Regions from separate parts of the Rhizobium sp. 05L419 genome, predicted to be linked through region 1. Evidence: predicted binding sites of a transcription regulator. Region 1 holds the regulator's gene; each other region holds the start of a gene.
What was found. The regulator LexA, encoded in region 1, represses DNA repair genes until DNA is damaged. The targets are predictions, from matches to a motif close to TGTTCNNNNTGTGTTCNG.

Region 1 (5,860 bases):
ATAACCGCGATGGAGCAGGACGCCCTCGTCGCCATCGATGTAGGTAATTTTCGATTCACAAGACGCGGTCGAGGTGAAACCAGGATCGTACGTGAAGGAAGCCGTGTTTTTGTAGAGGGCGCCGATATCGATGACGTCAGGGCCGATCGTGCCGCTTTTCACGGCGAGGTCGACCGACTTGTCACCAAGTTTCAGTGTTGCGCTTCGATCCGTCATTGTGATCCTCCAAACTGGCGGGTGGCGCCATAAAAGCGCCATAGGGTTAAGCGTCGTCTGCGATAGCTATATGATCGCGCGGTTAATGCCAAGTTCTCTCGACGCCATTTTGTGCATCGCAGTATCAACTTTTAAGCAGCGCAGCGATGCCCGCCGCGCATAGCGGAAGCCGATGATTATCCTTGTCTTTTCCGCGTTCCGATTTCTCTTCGGAATTCAATCGATTATTGTTACCTGAAGCGTCGGAAGCCTGCATTCTGGTTGCGGGTAAGGGTGGCTTGCGGGTGCGGACGCATGCCGGAGTCGAAAACGATCGAAGCGGGGTCGGCAGCGTCGGAGGCGGCGCGCCCGCAAAATTTCTGCGCTCTTCCTGACGAGGACGGCCGTGCCATAAGGATACGGCCCGCGCAGACGCAATCCGCTTCTCGCTGGACGGCAAGAACCGAACGCGCCACTCGCAGATATGACGCCGCCGGGCGCAGCCTCGCGCTGGGCGAGGAACTCGATCACGGACGGTACTCCCCTGATCTCGCCGGTCTTTCTGGGAGCAGGCGCGGTCGCGTGGTTCAAGTTCGATTCCGACGTTGCTTCGACGCGGCTCGCGGCACGGTTCGTCGTTCTGCTCTTGGTCATGCTGGCGGCCGGGATCCGGCGCATGATCGTCCGGCGAGCCGCTCTGGCCGGCTTGCTGTGCGTGATCGTCGCCGGCAGCCCATCTGGAAACCCGGCGCGCGGGAACGGTGATCCTGGATTCCGTCGTGACGACCACGCTGACTGGGCGCGTCGAGCGTCGGGAAGGGAACGACAAGGGCCGATGGCGCTACATCGTGGGCGTGACCGAGACAAATGCTTCGAGGGTGAGGCGTGCGCCGACGCACGTGTCCCTGGTCGCGCACGGCTGCGCGCCGCTGGAAGTCGGTGCCTGGCTTACAAGGCGCGTCCGGCTGATGCCGCCGGCGGGGCCTGCACTTCCAGGCCTGAACGACTTGCCTTCTCCGCCCACTTCGACGGGGAGGGCGTCAATGGTTTCTCTCTACGCAGAATGAGGCAATGGAGTGGCTCTACCGGCTAAGGAGCGGCATCGGCGATCGTATCCGATCAATCCTGCCGGGCGATAGAGGTGTCTTTTGCGGCATCGCTGGTAACAGATGAACGACGCGCCATCTCTCCGGAAACGACCGAGGCGCAACGCCAGTCCGCACTCGCCCATATCGTTGAGATTTCCGGTCTGAACATGGCGCTCTCGGCCGGCATCTGATTTGTCGGGCTGCGGTCGCCGTCCGGGCTCTTCCCAGCCTTCGCGCAGGCCTATCCGGCAAAGTAGATCGCAGCATCAGGTGCGCTTCTGGCGTTGCGGCCTATTGGCTCATTTCGGGCTTTGCCGTCTCCGCCGAGCGCGCTTTCATCATGATGGCAATCAGTGATAGCGGCGGATGAGGCCGACAAGCTTGCCCTGCACCTTGACGCGGTCAGGCCCGAAGATGCGCGTTTCATAGGCGGGGTTCGCGGCTTCGAGCGCGATCGAGGCACCCTTGCGCCGAAAGCGCTTCAGTGTCGCCTCCTCGTCATCGACAAGCGCGACGACGATATCACCCGGATTTGCTGTGCTGCCGTTGCGGATGATGACAGTGTCGCCGTCGAAGATACCGGCATCGATCATGGAGTCGCCCTTGACCTCCAGCGCATAGTGTTCGCCCGAACCAAGCATGTCGGCTGGAACCACGATGTCATGGGTATTGTTCTGGATGGCTGAAATCGGAACACCTGCTGCGATGCGTCCCATGACAGGCACGGAGGCCGAATTGCCGTTATCGGCACTGGGAGCCGGCTTCGGTGCGGCGGGCGCGACCATCTGCGGCTTTCCGAGGCTGCCCTCGATGACGCTCGGCGAGAACCCACGTCGCGGTTGAAGGCTCGGATTGTACGCTTCCGGGAGCTTGATGACTTCGAGTGCGCGGGCTCGATTGGGCAGTCGGCGAATGAACCCCCGCTCTTCGAGCGCCGTAATCAGCCGGTGGATGCCCGATTTCGACGCAAGGTTCAGCGCATCCTTCATTTCATCGAAGGAAGGGGGGACACCGGACTCCTTCATTCGCTCGTGAATGAATAAAAGAAGTTCCTGTTGCTTGCGTGTGAGCATCGAAGTCAACCCCAGAGTCGTGAAACAAAGCCAGAACAGACACTATATGTTCCATATGTGTTCCGCAAGTACCTAAATTTTCGTAAAACTTGGCTCCGATTTGTCGCGTTTTTACACTTCATTCGACGTATGCCGCTGAGGCCTCTTGCATTGTCGTGCAAGCCAGCGCACATCATTCGCGAATTTCGGAAGAGGATTTGCCATGAGTGAAGCCCGTCCGCTGGACCATGTTGTCCTGCCTGTCGCCAATGTCGGCCTGGCGCGCGAACGCCTTGGCAAGCTCGGTTTCACCGTGGCGGCCGATGCGCGCCACCCGTTTGGTACAGAAAACGCCTGCATCTTCTTCGCCGACAAAACATATCTCGAGCCGCTCGCAATCGCGAGTGCGGATGCGTATGAGGCGTCGATCAAGAAGGGCAACGTCTTTACAGCGCGCGATCGCGCCTTCCGCTTCCGGTGCGGCGAGAACGGCCTCTCGGCAGTCGTCCTGGCAACGACGGATGCCGATCGCGACCACGCCCGTTTCCATGCCGACAGGATAAGCGGCGGCGAGATGCTGCAGTTTGAACGTCCGATGAAGATGCCCGATGGATCCGAGACGACCGCGGCTTTTAGGCTCGCCTTCGCCGCGGACCTTCGTGCACCCGATTTCTTTCTCTTCACCTGCCAGCGGATCAATGCACTTCCTCCAGACCGAAAGACGCTGGAAACGCATACCAACGGCGTGACCGGGATCGCCGAGATCGTGCTCGCCGCGCCGGACCCGAAGGCGTTCGGCCTGTTCCTGCGCTTTTCCTCTTCGGCGCCGTTGGTCCGGGACGAAGCGTTTGGCATTAGCCTTGCCACGCCCAATGTTCGCATCAGCATTCTTTCGCCGGATGGACTGAATGCCTATTTCGATCTCGCCGCGCCCGGCACCGATCGCGGCCTGCGCGGCGTTGCCATCGTGTTCAAGGTCGGCGATCTCGCCGTGACAGAAGCGCATTTGGCTGCTAACGGGATCACCTACACGCGCAAGAACAATCGAATTCTGGTAAAGGCAGCGTCCGGGCAGGGCGCGCTCTTTGCCTTCGAGGAGAAGTGATGAGCCAGACAAACTCCGAAGTCGCAGTTGGCGAGGGTGCCGGCGCGGTTGTATTTTCGAATAGCGGCAAACTGTCCCTGATCGCCGGCCCCTGTCAGATGGAGAGCCGCGATCATGCGTTCATGGTCGCCGGCGTACTCAAGGAACTCTGCGACAAGCTCGGCATCGGACTGGTCTACAAGTCCTCCTTCGACAAGGCAAACCGCACCTCGCTTTCAGCACAACGCGGCATCGGCTTGCAGACGGCGCTTGAAGTCTTCGCCGATCTCAAGAAGGAATACGGCTTTCCCGTTCTGACCGACATCCACACGGAAGAGCAGTGCGCCGAAGTGTCGACCGTTGTAGATATTCTGCAGATACCGGCTTTCCTCAGCCGCCAGACGGATCTTTTGGTCGCTGCCGCCAGGACCGGCCGCGCGATCAACGTCAAGAAGGGGCAGTTTCTGGCGCCCTGGGATATGAAGAACGTTCTCAACAAGCTGAATTCGACCGGCAATCCGAACATTCTGCTATGCGAGCGCGGCGCCTCCTTCGGCTACAACACGCTGGTTTCCGATATGCGTTCGCTGCCGATCATGGCGGCCATGGGCGCGCCTGTGGTTTTCGATGCGACCCATTCGGTCCAGCAGCCTGGCGGACAGGGAGGCTCCAGCGGCGGCCAGCGCGAATTCGTCGAAACGCTGGCACGCGCGGCCGTTGCCGTCGGCGTTGCAGGTGTGTTCGTCGAGACGCATGAAGATCCCGACAACGCGCCGTCGGACGGTCCGAACATGGTCTTTCTCAAGGATATGCCGCGCCTTCTCGAAAAGCTGCTGGCCTTCGATGCGATCGCCAAGAACTGACGTTCAAAAGACTGACATGATCGTGTAATAGGGCACGCACGACGATCGTCATTGAGGACGCGCAAACCGCGATTGTAATTTGCGCGTCTTCGACTAAGACGAATTTCAAACGATTTATCCACCCTCGAGCAGGAAGAGCCGATGACCGCAATTACCGATATTATCGCCCGCGAGATTCTCGACAGCCGTGGCAACCCCACCGTCGAAGTCGACGTCTATCTTGAAGATGGCAGCATGGGCCGAGCGGCGGTTCCGTCGGGCGCTTCGACAGGCGCGCACGAAGCCGTCGAAGTTCGCGACGGCGGAAAGCGCTATCTCGGCAAGGGTGTCGAAAAGGCCGTCGAGGCCGTCAACACGGAAATCTTCGACGCAATCGGCGGCATCGATGCCGAAAACCAGATCCAGATCGACAATCTGATGATCGAGCTGGACGGTACGCCGAACAAGTCCCGCCTCGGCGCAAACGCCATCCTCGGCGTTTCGCTCGCCGTCGCAAAGGCTGCAGCCGAAGCCTCCGGCCTGCCGCTCTACCGCTACGTTGGCGGCGCCAGCGCGCACCTGCTGCCGGTCCCGATGATGAACATCATCAACGGCGGCGCGCATGCCGACAACCCGATCGACTTCCAGGAGTTCATGATCCTGCCAGTCGGCGCCGATTCGATCCGCGAAGCGGTCCGCATGGGTTCGGAAGTCTTCCACGTCCTCAAGAAGGAATTGTCGGCGCAGGGCCACAACACCAATGTCGGCGACGAAGGCGGCTTCGCACCGGGCCTGAAGAGCGCGCCTGAGGCGCTCGATTTCATCATGAAGTCGATCGAGAAGGCCGGCTACAAGCCGGGCGACGACATCTCGCTTGGCCTCGACTGCGCATCGACCGAATTCTTCAAGGACGGCAAGTACGTTCTCGAAGGCGAAGGCCGGACGCTTGAGCCGGGCGCCATGGCCGAATACCTGGCAGAACTCGCAGCCAAGTACCCGATCATCTCGATCGAGGATGGCATGGCGGAAGACGACTGGGACGGCTGGAAGGCCCTGACCGATCTGGCCGGCAAGAAGGTTCAACTGGTCGGCGACGATCTTTTCGTCACCAACTCCGCGCGCCTGCGCGACGGCATCCGCATGGGCGTTGCCAACTCGATTCTCGTCAAGGTCAACCAGATCGGCTCGCTGACGGAAACGCTGGACGCCGTCAATACCGCGCACAAGGCAGCCTACACCGCCGTCATGTCGCACCGTTCGGGCGAAACCGAAGACTCGACGATCGCCGATCTCGCGGTTGCCACCAACTGCGGTCAGATCAAGACCGGCTCGCTGTCGCGCTCGGACCGCCTCGCAAAGTACAACCAGCTGATCCGCATCGAAGAGGGGCTCGGCCCGCAGGCTCGCTACGCCGGCCGTTCGATCATCCGCGGTTAATTCCGTCTGATTTCAAACATTTGGAACCCGCGCCCGTCCGGCGCGGGTTTTTTGTTGTGCGACGTTCATAGTCAACGGACGGTTAATCTCTCATCGGTAGTCTCACTCGCAAAGGTAATGCGTTTCGAGAATGCGTGTATGTGGACAAAGCACCATAAGAAG
Region 2 (5,860 bases), on a different contig from region 1:
CGGAACCTCGACGAGGGGCTGGCCATGATCAAGAAGGCTGTCGATCTGCGCCCCGACGACGGCTACATCATCGATTCTCTCGGCTGGGCCTACTTCCGCCTCAACAAGTTCGACGATGCCGTGGACGAGCTCGAAAGGGCCGCCCAAATTAAGGCTGGCGACGCAACGATCAACGACCACCTGGGCGACGCCTATTGGCGCGTCGGGCGCAAGCTGGAAGCCGTCTACCAATGGAACCGGGCGCTGGCCTCGGAGCCGGAAGCAGCCGAGATTCCCAAGATCAAGGAAAAAATCGCTAACGGCTTGCCCGTGAAGGGCGAGAATTCCAAGGCCGCGGACAAGAAGCAGCCGGATCCAGCCCCTGTCGATCCGAAGCCTGCGGACAAGAAGTCCTGATAACCGATGCCTGAGAAGGGCATCGGCGGCGACCCGATCATCCACGAGGACGCGTTTGCAAAAATCAATCTGGCCCTCCATGTGACGGGCCAGAGAAGCGACGGCTATCATCTGCTTGAGATGCTAGTGACCTTCACCCGGCGCGGCGACAGGCTGGAACTTGCGCCGGCGCCGTCCGACGAGTTCGTCATGACCGGGCGCTTCAGCGATACGCTGAAACAGGACGGCGGCACCAATCTGGTGCTGAGGGCGCGCGATGCGCTGCGCGACGCCGTGCTTCGAGCGGGCGGAACCGCCGGCCCAGTCCGCATTCATCTGCAAAAGAACCTGCCTGTCGCCTCCGGCATTGGCGGCGGTTCGGCGGATGCAGCCGCGGCTCTGCGCGGGCTCATGCGGCTGTGGCGAACCTCTCTGCCACCTGAGACCGTCGACGAGATTGCCGTTCGCCTCGGCGCCGATGTCCCGATGTGCCTGGAGAGCAAGCCGCTGATCGCGCGCGGCATAGGCGAACGGATCGAGGCGGTCGGCGACATGCCGGCGTTTGCAATGGTGCTCGCCAACCCGCTGAAGGGCATGTCGACGCCCGAGGTTTTCCGAAGACTTGCGACCAAGAACAACGCGCCGCTTGAAACGGGGACAGCGCCATCCTGGCTCGACGCGTTGAATGGCATGCGCAACGACCTCGAGCCGCCTGCCCGTGCCCTGCTGCCGGAGATCGGCGAAATCTCGGGGATGTTGAAGGAGCATGGCGCCGCATTCGTGCGGATGTCAGGTTCCGGCGCAACGTGCTTCGGCATATTCGAGACGGTGGCTGCCGCGGAGGACGCGGCGCGCGCGCTTCACAGCGAGCGTCCCGACTGGTACTTCGAAGCGACGGAAACGCTGGCGGGAGACGGCCATGGCAGGACTTGACGAAAACCGCTCCTTCATTCCGGTCGGCATTGCCGTCCTCACCGTCTCGGACACGCGGACGACCGCCGACGATCGCTCCGGCGACACTCTGGCGGCGAGGATCGTGGATGCCGGCCACAGGTTGATCGAACGCGCCATCGTGCCCGACGAGAAGCAGGCGATCGCCGTGCAGGTCAAGGCCTGGACCATCCGCGATGACATCGACGTGGTGATCACGACCGGCGGAACCGGCTTCACCGGCCGCGATGTCACCCCCGAAGCCCTGGAGCCGCTTTTCGAGAAAAAGATGGACGGGTTCTCGCAGGTCTTCCACCGAATTTCCTACGACAAGATCGGCACGTCGACCATCCAGTCGCGGGCGACAGCCGGCGTTGTCGACGCCACCTTCATCTTCGCGTTGCCGGGCTCACCCGGCGCCTGCAAGGATGCCTGGGACGGCATTCTGAAAGCGCAGCTCGACTACCGCCACATGCCCTGCAATTTTGTGGAGATCATGCCGCGCCTTGACGAGCATCTGAAGCGCGGCGCAGGCAAATGACACGCTAGGCGATGCCTGCCCTCGGCGACCGCATGCAGCATTCGCGATCTATGTTCCTATGCCCGGCAGGACAGGCATGGTATCCCAGCTATCCCCCGACAGCAGAATGCAGCTCACGCCGCGAACATCCGTGATGAGCAATGTCCATGTACCGCTTTGCGCGGCGTAGACCTCGAGCATGGCGTTCTCGTTGATCAGTCCCACGGCCGTCAGCTTCTCAGCAAAGTTCGTGTCCAGGAAATGAACGACCTCGGATCGGCCTGCGCAACTGCGCATCATCTGCGATGCTGCCGAATGCGGATGCGCGATCATCGATGCCGCCAATACGACGGCCGATAGCAGGCCGCGGATCATATTGCGTTTCATGACGCACCTCCTTTTGCCGGAAACCGGCAGAAGAGGGAACTTCCGCTGACCTGTTCTGCCGTCTGCCGGCATTCCATGGTCGACCGTCGCGAAGCGAGGCGCTCGGGCGGCGCCATGCGCAAATTATAGCGCAAAATCGAATCGAGCGCCATTATTTGCGCGACAAGCGACCGGAGCGCCGGCTGCTATCGCGCCGAGCGCGCGACCCAGGAGGGAATTAGTTCGCTCGAGAGCCTGCGCAGCTTCTGGCCCTTGGCGAATTCCGACAGGCGCATGCCGCTCCGCGCGGCCGCCAGTGCGTGGTTTTTCGGCAAAAGCAGACCCAGTTCCAACGGCGGCTTCGAGCGTCCAAACCTCTTGTAGAACGGCAGGCGGTAGCCGCGCGAGGCAGTGAAGCGCGCCGGCAGCTTGTTGAGCGAGACGTATTCGGCAATCTCGTCGATCCACCCCGTCTGCGGCCTCGCGCCGGGTTCCACGAAGAGCAGCCACTCGCCCCGCGCCGACCGCAGTATGTCCTTGATGTCCCATTGAGAATGGAAGCGGCAACCCGCCGCATCGGCAACCTTCGACGAACCGTCGCGCGAGCCGTGGTCCAACACCACAACGTCGCTGACAAGCCCTTCAACCGCGCCTGCAACCAACACCGATAAAGTCTGCGCCAGTTCAGGTTCCTGATCCTGGCATTCGAGCACTACTGTCAACATTGCCTATTTATAGAGCGTCGCACAAAACTTTGCCAGCGCCACTTTCCCAATTTTGTTCTTGCATTGTTCTCATTTTGCCGATAGGAATTTAATCATCAAACAGATGGAAGCAAAGCCATCCGTCGACGGAGAATCCGATGAACGAACAGTCCCTTGCAGGGCAGGCCGCATTTACGCCTGCCAATACGGCAGATATTGCCGACGCAATGATCGTTTCTTCCGGCCTGCGGATCGAGATCGACCGCCGCCGCGGCCGCGCGGCCGGCCTTAACCCAAGCGGGCGCTTTGAACCCCTGCGGCGCGAGGCCATGGATGACGGCTGGCAGACGTTGGAAGAGTTGCCGCCGTTCAAGACCGAGGTGCAGATCGAGAAGCCGCGCACGGCCATCACGCGCAATGAATCGCCTGACATTCCTTTCGATCGCTCGATCAATCCCTATCGCGGTTGCGAACATGGATGCATCTACTGCTTTGCGCGGCCGACTCACGCATATATGGGGCTTTCTGCGGGCCTTGACTTCGAGGCGAAGCTTTTTGCCAAGCCGGATACTGCCAAGCTGCTGGAGCGCGAACTGGCAAAAACCGGCTACAGGCCGCGCGTGATCGCGATCGGCACCAACACCGACCCCTATCAGCCGATCGAGAAGGAATGGCGTATCATGCGTCAGATCCTCGAAGTTCTCGAGAAGGCGAACCACCCTGTTTCCATCGTCACCAAGTCGGCGATGATCCTGCGGGATATCGACATTCTCAATCGGATGGCCGCAAAAAACCTGGTGCGCGTCTCGCTGTCGGTGACGACGCTCGACCGCAAGCTGGCGCGCACGATGGAGCCCAGGGCTTCGACGCCGGCGCGACGGCTGGAGGCGATCCGGGCGTTGAGCGAGGCAGGCATTCCGACATCGGTGATCGCTGCGCCGATGATTCCGGCCCTCAACGATCACGAGCTGGAGCGCATCCTGGATTCAGCGAAGGCAGCCGGGGCGCAGGAGGCTGGCTATGTCATTCTGCGCCTGCCACTGGAGGTTTCGCCGCTCTTTCGGGACTGGCTGCTGCAGAATTACCCCGACCGCTATCGCCATGTGATGGCCCTCGTGCGCTCGATGCGGGGCGGCAAGGATTACGACGCCGATTTCGGCAAGCGGATGAAGGGAGCCGGACCCTATGCCTGGCAGATCGCCCGCCGTTTCGAAATGGCGACAAAGCGTCTGGGCATGACCCGTCGCAGCATGCCGTTACGTGACGACCTGTTCGTTCCGCCGGATGGCAGCGGCGTGCAGTTGTCGCTGCTTTGATATTCAGCTTGCGGATGGCTGCCCTGCCCGTCCGCACTCAAGTCCTCGGCCCGCCGCCCTGATCCGGGGACTTGCAGGAAATCGGGTTGGCGTGCGAAGTTCAGCCGCATGAAACGTCGCACGCCACCCGATTCTCCTATGCTTTTCGAAGATGTCCCGCTCGTGCCCGATTTCCGGCTGGAGCTGAAGGCACGAAAGGCCGGCCATTGGCCGGTTGCTGGTGCCGATGAAGCCGGGCGCGGGCCGCTGGCCGGGCCGGTGGTCGCCGCGGCGGTCATTCTCGACCCCAGGCGTATTCCGGAAGGATTGAATGATTCCAAGCAGCTCTCGGCCCTGAAACGGGAGGAGTTGTTCGATCAGATCCTGGCGACGGCAACCGTCGCCATCGCATCGTCGAGTTCAAGGCGCATCGATGAAACGGATATCCGCAAGGCGAGCCTCGATGCCATGCGACGTGCCATTTGCAGCCTGGCCATCCTGCCGAGTTACGTGCTGACGGATGGCCTCGATGTTCCGCCGGGGCTCCACTGCCCCGGTCAGGCCGTCGTCAAGGGCGATGCGCGTTCGGTTTCGATCGCAGCCGCGTCCATCATCGCCAAGGTCACGCGCGACCGCATGATGGCACGTGCCGACCGGATCTTTCCCCTCTACGGCTTTGCCGCCCATGCCGGATACGGAACCACACAGCATCGCGCCGGCATCGAGACGCATGGCCCGTGCTCATTGCACCGGATGACATTTCGCCCGTTGAAACTGGCCGGGATCGTGGAGGGCGAGTGAGCGATCGTCAGGCCGGCATCATGCCGGCTGCGATGCGCTGGCGGTGCAAGCTGATATAGTCGATATCCGCGCGGTAGACGCGATCATGTCCCTCGGCGAGATCGACCCGGTATTTCTCGGAGCCGTTCGCCGCCTGCTCCTGCATGAACACGACGAGCCGCTCAAGTCGTGCGACGATCGTCGCGACAACGCCAGCCCGTAACCGCTCGTCCAACCCATATTCATCCAGGAACAACCGGGCACGTTCAACCTGGCGGTCTATGCCGGCCAGCGGGGACCCTGCGCCAGCAGAGAGAGGCGCCCAGCGATAGACGGCATAGGCCAGATCCCATATGCGCGGCCCGGGGTGGGCAGTCTCGAAGTCAATGATTCCGCTGACCTCGCCATCGCGCAGAACGACGTTATGGGGCGCGAAATCGCCATGGCAGATGGTCTCGAACGGCGCTCTCGGCGACAACTGCCAAGCCCGGCTCGCCCATTCGACAGCGACCGGTGCGGCACAGCAGTGATAGCGGCACAGCAGCCGCGCCGCCGACGCCAGAACGGCGGCGGACTGCATCTCTGCGTCCGTTTCTATGTCACCGGTCTTGCCATCGAGAAAGGTGACGCGCTCCCACGCCTGATCCACGCCGGCGGCGCGCGGCGCGGCTTCGAAGCCATTGGCATGCAGATGACCCAGCAACGCCTGCACGCCTGCGCTCCACGGGCGCACCCGCCGCCAGACCAAGCCGTCGCGCAGGAAAGGCCCATCACCGCTCTCCGCATGAGCATCCGCCCTGTCTCCCCCGCTCGCCCTGGTCGGCATCGCCTCATATCCGGATTCTTGTTCATCGGCCCGCAGGTTCGATCCACGCTTCCTCCCCACGGTC
Region 3 (5,860 bases), on a different contig from region 1:
AGGCTTCACCCGCGTCTCGACGAACGCCTTCATCAAGTCGGCAAGAACAGCGGGATCGTCGTTGACGCCCTTAAGCAGGACAGATTGGCTGACCATGACGATCCCTGCATCCACCAGACGGGCGCAGGCGGCACGCGCCTCGGCTGTCAATTCGCGCGGATGATTGGCATGCAGGGCCACGTAGACCGTCTTGCCGCTCGCCCTCAGCGCATCGATCAAAAGCGCATCGACCGACTGCGGATCGACCACCGGTACACGGGTGTGGAACCGAACGATCCGAACGTGGTCGATGGTCGCGAGTTCATTAAGTATTTCCGCCAGACGACGTGGCGACAGCACCAGCGGATCACCCCCCGTCAGGATGACTTCCCAGATCTCGTCATGGTCCCGGATGTAATTGAAGGCGGCTTCCATGGCGGCCGCATCCAGCGTCCCAAGGCCCTGCGGTCCGACCATTTCGCGCCGGAAACAGAAGCGGCAATAGACGGGACAGACGTGAACCGCCTTCAAAAGCACGCGATCCGGATAGCGGTGCACGATCCCTTCCACCGGACTATGCGCATGGTCGCCGATCGGATCGGCGCGTTCTTCCGGCGTAGCGACAAGTTCGGCCACATCGGGCACGAACTGACGAGCGATCGGATCCGCCGGGTCGGCCCGATCAATAAGCTTCGAAACGGACGGCGTAAGAGCAATGGCATAGCGCGCCGCAACGTCCTTGAGGCTTTCGCGATCGCGGTCATTGAGCAGTCCTGCGTCTTTCAAGCCTGCCAACGTCTTGATCGGCTTGGCGATGTTCATCGTCCGTACTCCGCAACCGGCGCCCAAAGCACCTGCTCGATCCGCGATGCCCCTGTCGAGAGCATCACCAGTCGATCGAAACCCAACGCGATGCCGCTCGCCTCGGGCATGATCGAGAGCGCCTCGAGGAAGTCCTCGTCAATCGGATAAGTCTCACCATAGACGCGCGCCTTTTCCGCCATCTCGATTTCGAAACGACGTCGCTGCTCGTCGGGATTGGTCAACTCGCCAAAGCCGTTCGCCAGTTCCACGCCGCATGCATAGACCTCGAAACGCTCCGCCACTCGCGGATCGTGCGCTGAAGGCCTTGCCAGGGCAGCTTCCGAAACCGGATATTCGTCCAGGATCGTGACGCGACCGAAGCCGAGATGCGGCTCCACCTTCTCGACGAGTACGCGGCTGAAAAGATCGGCCCAGCCATCGTCCTGCGATACACGCATGCCCGCGCGCCTCACTTCCGCTGCCAGCTTGGCGCGATCTGTGGAACCGTCAGCCGACACGGACGCCAGGAGGTCGATCCCCGCGTGACGCCTGAAGGCCTCTGCCACGCCAATGCGCTCGGGGCCGGCGAACGGGTCGCATTGCCTGCCTCGGTAGCTGAACATGGCCGCCTTTGTCGTCTGCGCGGCGAGCGCCAGGATGCGCACGCAATCCATCATCAGGCTCTCATAGCTTTCCGCCGCACGATACCATTCCAGCATGGTGAATTCCGGATGATGCAGCGGCCCGCGCTCGCGGTTGCGATAGACATGCGAGAAACAGGCGATGCGCTGCTCGCCGGCGGCGAGCAGCTTCTTGCAGGCGAACTCCGGTGACGTATGCAGATAGAACGGCGCCTTCTGGCCATCGGTGGTCAGTGCCTCTGTCGCAAACGCGTGAAGATGCGCCTCATTGCCTGGCGAGATTTGCAGCGTTGCCGTATCCACCTCGATGAAATCCTCGCGCGCGAAGTAGCCGCGCAGAGCCGCCTGGACGGCATTGCGTCCGATCAGGAAGGGACGGCGATCTGCATGGACGCTCGGCGTCCACCATGGAGACGCTTTGGTGATCGAGGGTTTCATTCAACGCTGTCCTCGCCGCATCGGCCAACGCGAGGGCTGGCTATTTGCCGGATTTTAGGTTAGTTGCGCCCCCAAAGAACAATTAATTGCGTCTCCGGGGCTATTTCGACAGTCCTCTACGACGCCAAAAGCCCAGTTACAAGGAAGTCTTATGGTCAAGGTCATCGCCTCTTCCATCCGCAAGGGAAACGTTATCGACGTGGATGGTAAGCTCTACGTCGTTCTTACCGCGCAGAACTTTCACCCGGGCAAAGGCACGCCGGTCACCCAGGTCGACATGCGCCGCATCGTCGATGGCGTCAAGGTCTCCGAGCGTTGGCGTACGACCGAGCAGGTCGAGCGCGCGTTCGTTGAAGACGTCAACCACCAGTTCCTCTATGAAGACGGCGAAGGCTTCCACTTCATGAACCCCGTCAGCTACGACCAGATCGTGGTCGACGTCGAAACCATGGGCGACCAGAAGGCCTATCTTCAGGAAGGCATGACCTGCATTCTGTCGATGCACGAAGGGATCGCGCTGGCTCTCGAACTGCCACGCCACGTGACGCTCGAGATTTCCGAGACCGAACCGGTCGTCAAGGGTCAGACAGCATCGTCCTCCTACAAGCCTGCAATGCTGTCGAACGGCGTACGCACCCTGGTGCCGCCACACATCAACGCCGGTACGCGCGTCGTCATCGCCACGGAAGACAATTCCTACGTCGAGCGTGCAAAAGACTGATCTTCAGGAAGTTCGTCATCTCGAAGGCCGTATCGCTCTCGATGCGGCCTTTTTGTTTGCCCGGATCCAGCAAGCGGCCATGCAAAAAGGCGCCGGGTAACCGACGCCTTTCGCTTTGACATAGGAAGACAGTACCCGGCTTATTTTCGCCGACTACCCACGCAATCTTAGCGCGGGCAACGCGCTTCGTAGCGGCGACCGTACCGGTCGCGGTAGACGCAGTAACCGCGGCGTTCGACCGACTGCCCGATAAGAGCGCCAGCGAGACCACCGGCTACAGCGCCGATTGCCGCACCACCCCAGCTGTGGCTGACTGCCCCGCCGATGATAGCGCCGCTGCCTGCGCCAATCGCAGTACCCTGTTCCGTCGCCGTGCAGGATGCGAGTGCACCGACCAGGGCACCAATGAGAACAATTTTCTTCATCATGACATTTCTCCCAGGTTTTTCGGGCGCTTAGATCCGCCCCATCAGTACAAGAATAATAATAATGACGAGCACTAGCCCCAAACCGCCAGAAGGTCCATAGCCCCACCCGCGGCTATAACCCCAATTTGGTAGGGCCCCGAGCAAAAGCAGAATAAGGATAATAAGCAGTATCGTTCCAAGCATATCCGGTGACCTCAGCGCAATGCGAGTTTGAATGAGCAAGAAACACGCCCATCAGATTTTTGTTCCGCTCGAATTTTCCATCCGCTCCATTAATTCGAACTCGCAGACCCACGGTCAGAATTCCAGCGCCACCGTAAACAGGCTCCTGCGTCCCTTTCGGCCATCCTGCTCTATGGTTAAAAAGTCATTCTCCTACAACATGTTGCCGTGAACAAACCCTGAAATCAAGGCAGTCGCCGATTCGTCTTCTGTTTGTTCCGCCTTTGATCGACACTTGAACGGAGTAGCCATACGCGTTCGTCCGACGACCGAACCGCGATAAGACATAAACTGCCGGCCCCGGCAGGAATTGGCGGCGGCCACACGCCAAGCGTGAATCTCCAGATTCAGCATCTAGTGCGAAAAAGTGATTCAAAATCAATAGTTAGCCGTGAACAAACACTGAATCAGCGGGAGTGAGCGATTCGTCTCTGATTCGTTCTCGCACTGTTCTGAATCGCCAAACGGGTATTCTGCAAGCTATTCGCGCAGCAGAAATCCACAAGTCAGCCCTTGCGTTTGGCCGAGCGGCTGTCCATGTGTTGTCTGCTTCAGTGAGGAGCTGAGTTTATCCCGAGGTCCCCCGCCTCATCAGCAGGACAATGACACTGACATCGCAGCCCATGATACAGAGCGGGCGCGGCGTMACCGCGGTGCTCGGTCCGACCAATACCGGCAAGACGCATTATGCCATCGAACGCATGGTCGCCCACGGCACCGGCGTGATCGGCCTGCCATTGCGCCTTCTCGCGCGCGAGGTCTACACGCGTGTCGTCGAGAAGGTCGGCGTGCACAACGTCGCTCTGGTTACGGGCGAGGAGAAGATATCGCCTCCCAATGCGCGGTTTTCGGTCTGCACCGTTGAAGCGATGCCGCGCGAGACGAAGGCCGCCTTCGTCGCCATCGACGAGGTCCAACTGGCAGGCGATCTGGAGCGTGGTCACATTTTCACCGACCGCATCCTCCACCTGCGCGGCCGCGACGAAACCCTTTTGCTGGGCGCTGGTACCATGCGCCCCATCCTCCAGCACCTCCTGCCGGGCGTGACCATCGTCGAACGGCCCCGGCTTTCCCACCTATTTTACGCCGGCCAGAAGAAGATCACCCGCCTGCCGCAGCGCACCGCCATCGTCGCGTTCTCCGCCGACGAGGTCTATGCCATCGCCGAGTTGATCCGCCGCCAGCGCGGCGGCGCGGCGGTCGTTCTCGGCGCGCTCAGTCCTCGAACGCGCAACGCCCAGGTCGCGCTCTATCAGGCCGGCGACGTCGAGTATCTTGTGGCGACCGATGCGATCGGCATGGGCCTCAATCTCGATGTCGATCACGTCGCCTTTGCGCAGGATCGAAAGTTCGACGGCTATCAATTCCGCAATCTCAATCCCGCCGAGCTGGGCCAGATCGCCGGGCGCGCCGGGCGTCATCTTCGCGATGGCACATTCGGCGTGACCGGCCAGGTCGAACCCTTCGACGAAGAGCTCGTCCAGCGCATCGAGGGCCATCAGTTCGACAACGTCAAGGTGCTGCAGTGGCGGACCAAGAACCTCGATTTCAAGTCCATCCAGACTTTGCGGGCGAGTCTTGAGACCAGTCCGCGCGTTTCCGGACTGACACGCGCTTTGCCGGCTGTTGATCAACAGGCGCTGGAACAGCTGTCGCGCTATCCCGAAATCATTGATCTTGCCAATACGCCGGCGCGGGTAGAAAAGCTGTGGGAAGCCTGCGCGCTGCCGGATTACCGACGTATTACACCGGCACAACATGCCGATCTTATCTCCACCCTCTTTTCCGATCTCGTGCGCTATGGCACGGTGAATGAGGACTTCCTTGCCGAGCAGGTACACCGCGCGGATCGAACGGACGGTGAAATTGACACGCTTTCGGCGCGAATCGCGCAGATAAGGACGTGGACCTATGTATCGAATCGGCCCAATTGGCTTGCCGATCCGACACACTGGCAGGAAAAGACGCGGGATATCGAGGATCGATTGTCCGATGCGTTACATGAAAGGTTGACGAAACGCTTTGTTGATCGCAGGACATCTGTGCTCATGAAGCGCCTGAGAGAGAATGCGATGCTGGAAGCTGAAATCAGTGTAAATGGCGATGTCTTCGTTGAAGGACATCATGTAGGGCAGTTGTCCGGATTCCGGTTCACGCCTGTATCGGGAGCGGACGGGCCGGACGCCAAGGCGGTTCAAACTGCTTCGCAAAAGGCGCTTGCTCTTGAATTCGAGGCGCGCGCAGCGCGTATTCACGCGGCCGGCAATGCCGATCTGGCCATCAGCGCGGACGGTTTGATCCGCTGGCTGGGCGATCCGGTTGCGCGACTGACGGGTAGCGATCACATTATGCGCCCGCGCGTCATCCTGCTCGCCGACGAGCAGCTGACGGGCAATGCGCGCGACCATGTGTCGGCGCGTGTCGAGCGCTTTGTGAACCACCACATAAGCACGGTCCTCAAACCGCTTGACGATCTGTCTCGCGCCGAGGACCTGCAGGGCCTTGCAAAGGGTCTCGCGTTCCAGCTGGTGGAGAACCTGGGCGTGCTCTTCCGCCGCGACGTGACAGAAGAGGTCAAGTCTCTCGATCAGGATGCCCGTGCATCGATGCGCCGCTACGGCGTTCGG
Region 4 (5,860 bases), 200 kb from region 1:
CATCGGCACGAGTTTCGACAGCGGCCGGTCGCCGATGACGATGCCGGCGGCATGGGTCGAGGCGTGGCGATAGAGCCCCTCGATCTTCTGGGCGATGTCGAGGAGGCGCGCGACGACAGGCTCCTTCGCGGCCTCTTCTTGCAGCTTCGGCTCTTCCTCGATTGCCTTCGAGAGCGGCGTCGGATTGGCGGGATTATTGGGCACGAGCTTGCAGATCTTGTCGACCTGCCCGTAGGGCATTTCCAGCACGCGGCCGACGTCGCGCAACGCCGCTCGGGCCTGCAGCGAACCGAAGGTGATGATCTGAGCCACCTGCTCGCGGCCGTACTTCTGCTGCACGTAGCGGATCACCTCTTCGCGGCGATCCTGGCAGAAGTCGATATCGAAGTCCGGCATCGAAACGCGTTCCGGATTGAGGAAGCGCTCGAAGAGAAGGGAGAAACGCAGCGGATCGACGTCGGTGATCGTCAACGCATAGGCGACAAGCGACCCTGCACCCGAACCACGGCCAGGACCGACGGGGATGTCATGTTGCTTTGCCCACTTGATGAAGTCCGCAACGATCAGGAAGTAGCCGGGGAACTTCATGCGCTCGATGACGCTCAGCTCGAACTCGAGGCGTTCGCGGTAGTCCTTCTCTTCGTACCCGGCTGACATACCGAGCGTTCCAAGGCGCTTGTCCAGCCCCTCGACCGCCTGCCGGCGAAGCTCAAGCGCTTCCTCGCGCTCTGCCTCTTCCGGATCGGCAGTCGCACCGGTAAAGCGCGGCAGGATCGGTTTGCGGGTTTTCAGGACGAAGGAGCATCGACGCGCGATCTCGAGCGTGTTTTCCAGAGCCTCGGGCAAATCGGCAAACAGCTTCACCATCTCGGCGCGGCTTTTCAGATAGTGGTCTGGCGTCAGGCGAAAGCGGCTGTCGTCGGACACGATCGCATTGTGAGCCACGGCCATCAGCGCGTCATGCGCGTCGTAGTCCTCACGCGTCGGAAAAAAAGCCTCGTTGGTCGCGACCAGCGGCAGGTCGTGCGCGTAGGCGAGTCCGATCACCCTCTGTTCATGACGCTTGTCATAGGTGCCGTGACGCTGGAGTTCGATATAGAGCCTGTCGCCGAAGTGTCGCTTCAATGACAGCAACCGTGCCTCGGCCTGCGCGATATGGCCGTCCTTCAACGCCATGTCGATCGGCCCGGTCGATGCGCCTGTCAGCGCAATCAGTCCTTCGGTTCCGATCTCGTCCAGCCAGGAGGAGCGGATGTGAACCGATTGCCCGCCGCCCTCGCCGCCGAGATAGGCACGGCTGATCAGATCCACGAGCCGCTCGTATCCGTCGTCTGTCGCCGACAGCAGCACGATCGACGGCAGTTTCACGAGTGCCTGCTGGCCGCCGCGCCGATCCGTCTCGAGGCCGTCTTCCATATCGATGGAGACCTGACAGCCGATGATCGGCTGCAGGCCGTCATCCATCGCCTTCTGTGCAAACTCGAGGGCGACGAACAGGTTGTTGGTGTCGGTGATGGCAATCGCCGGCTGGCTGTCGGCTGATGCCTTGTAGAGGATCTTCTTCAGTGGCAGCGCGCCCTCAAGAAGCGAATAGGCCGAATGGACACGCAGGTGAACGAACCCCGGCGTTCCGCCGATGAAACCGTCCTGCTCCGTACCCGCCATAACATGCCCTTCCAATCGACCAGATGAATCGGGGCATTGTCGGCCTTGTCAGCGTTGGTGTCCAGACGCAGTCCTGCGGTAGGACCGCATGGCAGCCATGCGGTCCCCTGAATTCTACATTGCCATGCAGATCAGCGAGAAGCTGGCAACGAACATTGCGATGGAGGTGAATGCTGCGATATCACGGATCATATCAGTCATTTGGCTCTCCTGTGCTCTTATGTTTATAATTTGTTCTGCTATTGTTCTATTGTCAACAGGAATCTTTTCCGCTCTTCTGTTCGGGATCGAACGGAGAGAAGCATGTTTAAATTTGTCCTAACTGCACTGTGCGTTGCTGCCGGCTCTGCCGCGGCCGAACAGATCGATCCGGCGAAAATCATCGGCGGAGCGACTGGCGATTGGAATCACGATGGCGAGGCAGACCTCGCGCTCCTGGTAGCATCGCCGGCGCAAGGCGACGATATCGGCATTTATATCTACCTGAGGGACAAGGATCACGCGCTGTTGACACTGGCAACACAGGCGCCCGGGAAGGTCTGGGGCAATGGAAGCCTGGACGGCATGTTCGGCCAGGACCCATCGATCGAGGCTTTGTCGAGCGGATCGATAGCCGTGCATTCGCAGAATTCCGGGATCGGCCGCGATCGCTGGGAACAGGCATTGACCCTCGCCTACCGTAACGAGCAGTTCGTCGTCGCAGGATACACGTTCAGTCACTACGACACGCTGGACACCAACAATACTGGCGCCTGCGACTACAACGTGCTGACGGGCAAGGTCACCCGGGATGGCAAGGCTTCGAAGGTCGATGCCAAGACGATCCCGGTCGCGGATTGGGACGACGACGTCGGGCAGAAAGCCTGCGGCAGCACCGATTGATTTGAACGGCACCCCCGAGGAGGGTTCATGAATCTCACAGAGCTCAATGCGTTCATCGTTGAAGCAAAGTCGCAGACCTACGTGGCAGGCGGCGTCAGACAAGCGTCCAGCCGCAGCGGTTCCCACGACATCGGCTTTGAGCGCGGTCCCTGGCGTTATCTCGACAGCTATTTCGGCGGAACTGACTTTGCCGGGCAAGAGGTCGCGTGGCTGAAGGGAGAGCCGGTTTGGGCAATGAACTATTTCGGCCGGATCGTCCAGCCGGACCTGATGGATTCAACCGCCGCAGGCACCGTGATCACGGCGGCGTTGTCGCGAATGTACGCAGAACATCGCCGCTTCCTGGGCGGCATGGAATTCAGCCATCCGCTCGGGCGTTATGTCGATCGCAGCGACGGCGACTGCGCGCATTTCCGCGGCCACGAGTTTATCGAGGTCGACGGGCGAAAGGCGTACGAACTCGATTATCGCGGTGGTCTAATCATCCCCTGAGTGGCATCGTCAGAAATCTACGACCTTGCCGTCGGCTATCGTCACACGACGATCCATGCGGCGGGCCAATTCATGATTGTGCGTCGCGATCAGTGCCGCAAGACCCGACTGGCGTACCAGCGCTTCCAGCGCTTCGAAGACGTAGCTTGCCGTTTCCGGATCGAGGTTGCCTGTCGGCTCATCGGCGAGCAGCAGGCTGGGCGCATTTGCGACGGCGCGGGCAATCGCCACGCGCTGCTGCTCGCCACCGGAAAGCTCACCGGGACGATGCGCACCGCGATGGCCGATCCGCATATAGTCTAGCAGTTGAGCGGCCCGTTCTTTTGCCTCGCCGCGCGGCAACCCAGCGATCATCTGCGGCATCATGATGTTCTCAATCGCTGAAAACTCCGGCAGCAGATGATGGAACTGGTAGACGAAACCGATTTCCCCGCGGCGGATCGCCGTGCGTTTGTCGTCGGACAGACCGTTGCACGGGTGACCGTTGATGCTGACCTCTCCCGCGTCGGGATGCTCCAGCAGGCCGGCAAGATGCAGCAGCGTCGACTTTCCCGTCCCGGAGGGAGCGACGAGCGCGACGATCTCACCACTGTTGAGCGTGAAATCGGCCCCCTTGAGGATCGAGAGCACAGTCTCTCCCTGGCCGTACTGGCGCTCAACGCCGGAAAGCTTGAGAACGGTATTCCGCTTCATGAAATGAGCATTCCTTATTCGTAGCGCAGGGCCTGGACGGGATCGAGCTTGGAGGCGCGCCATGCCGGGAAGATCGTTGCGATGAAGGAGAGCGTCAGCGCCATGACCACAACCGAGATCGTTTCGCCGAGATTCATTTCAGCGGGCAACTGGCTGAGGAAATAGAGCTGCGGATCGAAAAGAACGGTTCCCGAGATCCAGGAGAAGAACCCGCGGATCTTTTCGATGTTGACGCAGACGACGACGCCAAGCAGCACGCCTGCCAGCGTCCCGACGATGCCGATCGCCGCGCCGGTCATGAAAAAGATACGCATGATGGCCCCGGAGCTAGCACCCATGGTGCGCAGGATGGCAATATCGCTGCCCTTGTCCTTTACCAGCATGATGAGACCGGAAATGATGTTCAGCGCAGCCACGAGGACGATCAGCGTCAGGATCATGAACATGACGTTGCGCTCGACCTGAAGCGCGGAGAAGAAGGTCTGGTTGCGCTGGCGCCAATCTGTGACAGCGATCTGCCGTCCGGCCGCCGCTTCGACCTTTGGGCGCAGAGCATCAATGTCATCTGGATTGTCTACAAAGAGCTCGATGGATTGCACCAGCCCTTCGGCATTGAAATAGAGCTGGGCTTCCTCGAGCGGCATATAGATGATGGTCGCATCATATTCCGACATGCCGATCTCGAATATACCCGAGACCTTGTAGGATTTGACGCGTGGGTTGATGCCCATCGGCGTCACGTCACCTTCCGGTGATATCAATGTGATATTATCACCCGCCTGCAGCCCCAGTTGGTCGGCCATGCGCGAGCCAATAAGAACGCCCTGCCCGGCCGCGAAGCCAACAAGATCGCCCGACTTGATATTGTCGGAGACCGTTTTCACCTTCGAGAGGTCTTCCGCACGAATACCGCGCACCAGCGCGCCCGTGCCAGCCCCACCTGCCCCCGATGCGAGCGTCTGGCCCTCGACAAGCGGCAGCGCCAGCTTGATGCCGGGGACCGCGGCGAACCGGTCGGTCAGGGCAGCATAGTCTGTGAACGGCCCATCCACCGGCTGCACGATCATGTGACCGTTGATGCCCAGAATACGGGAAATCAATTCCGTTCGAAAGCCATTCATGACGGCCATGACGATGATCAGGGTGGCAACGCCAAGCATGATCCCGATAAAGGAAAAGCCGGCGATGACCGAAATGAACGCTTCCTTGCGGCGCGCGCGCAGATAGCGCCAGGCCACAAGTCGTTCGAAGGCGGAAAATGGCCGGCTGGCCGGAGCCGAGCCGGATTCAGAACCCCGCCGGCTCACCGCTGCGTCTGCCATTTTGCCTCCCGCTTCCTTAGCCTAAGAGCTTGTTGATCGCCGCGTCGATGGTCATCGTTTCGCGGGCGCCGGTCTTGCGGTCTTTGACTTCTACTTCGCCGTTCGCGACCGCACGCGGACCGGCAATGATCTGGAGCGGAACGCCGATCAGATCGGCGGTCGCGAATTTGGTTCCGGCGCGATCATCCGTGTCGTCGTAGAGAACGTCCTTACCGGCCTTCGAAAGCACGGCGTAGATCTTCTCGCAGGCAGCGTCGCAGGCAGCATCGCCCGCCTTCATATTGATCACGACCGCATCGAACGGCGCCACCGCCGCGGGCCAGATGATTCCGTTCTCGTCATGCGAGGCTTCGATGATGGCGGGAACAAGGCGTGTCGGGCCGATACCGTAGGAACCCATGTGAACGGCGTGTTCCTTGCCGTCCGGCCCCTGCACTTTCGCACCCATCGGCTCGGAGTATTTCGTGCCGAAGTAGAAGATGTGGCCGACTTCGATACCGCGAGCTGAAAGGCGCTCGGTTTCGGGAATTGCGTTGAACGCAGCTTCGTCGTGCATCTCGGAGGTGGCTGCGTAGACCGAAGTCCACTTGTCGAAGATCGCCTTCAGCCCCGCAACATCGTCGAAATCGGTATCGACCGCAGGAGTATCAAAATTGACAAAATCCCTGTGGCAATAGACTTCGGATTCGCCGGTGTCCGCAAGAATGATGAATTCGTGGCTGAGATCGCCTCCGATGGGACCGGTGTCGGCCCGCATGGGAATGGCACGCAGCCCGAGACGATCGAATGTGCGCAGGTATGCAGCG

Region 2: the regulator LexA is predicted to act here: its motif matches at 2,970-2,987, upstream of AC1DMK_RS15560 (PA0069 family radical SAM protein).
Region 3: the regulator LexA is predicted to act here: its motif matches at 3,671-3,688, upstream of AC1DMK_RS06470 (helicase-related protein).
Region 4: the regulator LexA is predicted to act here: its motif matches at 1,887-1,904, upstream of dnaE (DNA polymerase III subunit alpha).

Annotation. Positions count from the first base shown of each region.
Region 1 is NZ_JBFTOF010000001.1:160,469-166,328, reverse strand. It holds gene gltA (citrate synthase) at 1-216, opposite strand, end outside; gene AC1DMK_RS00855 (ComEC/Rec2 family competence protein) at 1,337-1,474, shown strand; gene lexA (transcriptional repressor LexA) at 1,634-2,356, opposite strand; gene AC1DMK_RS00845 (VOC family protein) at 2,559-3,440, shown strand; gene kdsA (3-deoxy-8-phosphooctulonate synthase) at 3,437-4,282, shown strand; gene eno (phosphopyruvate hydratase) at 4,424-5,698, shown strand; gene AC1DMK_RS00830 (FtsB family cell division protein) at 5,837-5,860, shown strand, end outside.
Region 2 is NZ_JBFTOF010000011.1:349-6,208, reverse strand. It holds gene AC1DMK_RS15585 (tetratricopeptide repeat protein) at 1-396, shown strand, start outside; gene AC1DMK_RS15580 (4-(cytidine 5'-diphospho)-2-C-methyl-D-erythritol kinase) at 403-1,308, shown strand; gene moaB (molybdenum cofactor biosynthesis protein B) at 1,295-1,846, shown strand; gene AC1DMK_RS15570 (hypothetical protein) at 1,895-2,212, opposite strand; gene AC1DMK_RS15565 (glycosyltransferase family protein) at 2,398-2,916, opposite strand; gene AC1DMK_RS15560 (PA0069 family radical SAM protein) at 3,054-4,211, shown strand; gene AC1DMK_RS15555 (ribonuclease HII) at 4,320-4,991, shown strand; gene AC1DMK_RS15550 (phosphotransferase) at 4,999-5,796, opposite strand.
Region 3 is NZ_JBFTOF010000004.1:89,572-95,431, reverse strand. It holds gene AC1DMK_RS06495 (lysine-2,3-aminomutase-like protein) at 1-801, opposite strand, end outside; gene epmA (EF-P lysine aminoacylase EpmA) at 798-1,862, opposite strand; gene efp (elongation factor P) at 2,014-2,583, shown strand; gene AC1DMK_RS06480 (YMGG-like glycine zipper-containing protein) at 2,751-3,011, opposite strand; gene AC1DMK_RS06475 (DUF3309 family protein) at 3,039-3,194, opposite strand; gene AC1DMK_RS06470 (helicase-related protein) at 3,836-5,860, shown strand, end outside.
Region 4 is NZ_JBFTOF010000001.1:362,747-368,606, forward strand. It holds gene dnaE (DNA polymerase III subunit alpha) at 1-1,665, opposite strand, end outside; gene AC1DMK_RS01895 (hypothetical protein) at 1,969-2,547, shown strand; gene AC1DMK_RS01900 (DUF5680 domain-containing protein) at 2,575-3,039, shown strand; gene AC1DMK_RS01905 (ABC transporter ATP-binding protein) at 3,049-3,732, opposite strand; gene AC1DMK_RS01910 (lipoprotein-releasing ABC transporter permease subunit) at 3,747-5,054, opposite strand; gene proS (proline--tRNA ligase) at 5,071-5,860, opposite strand, start outside.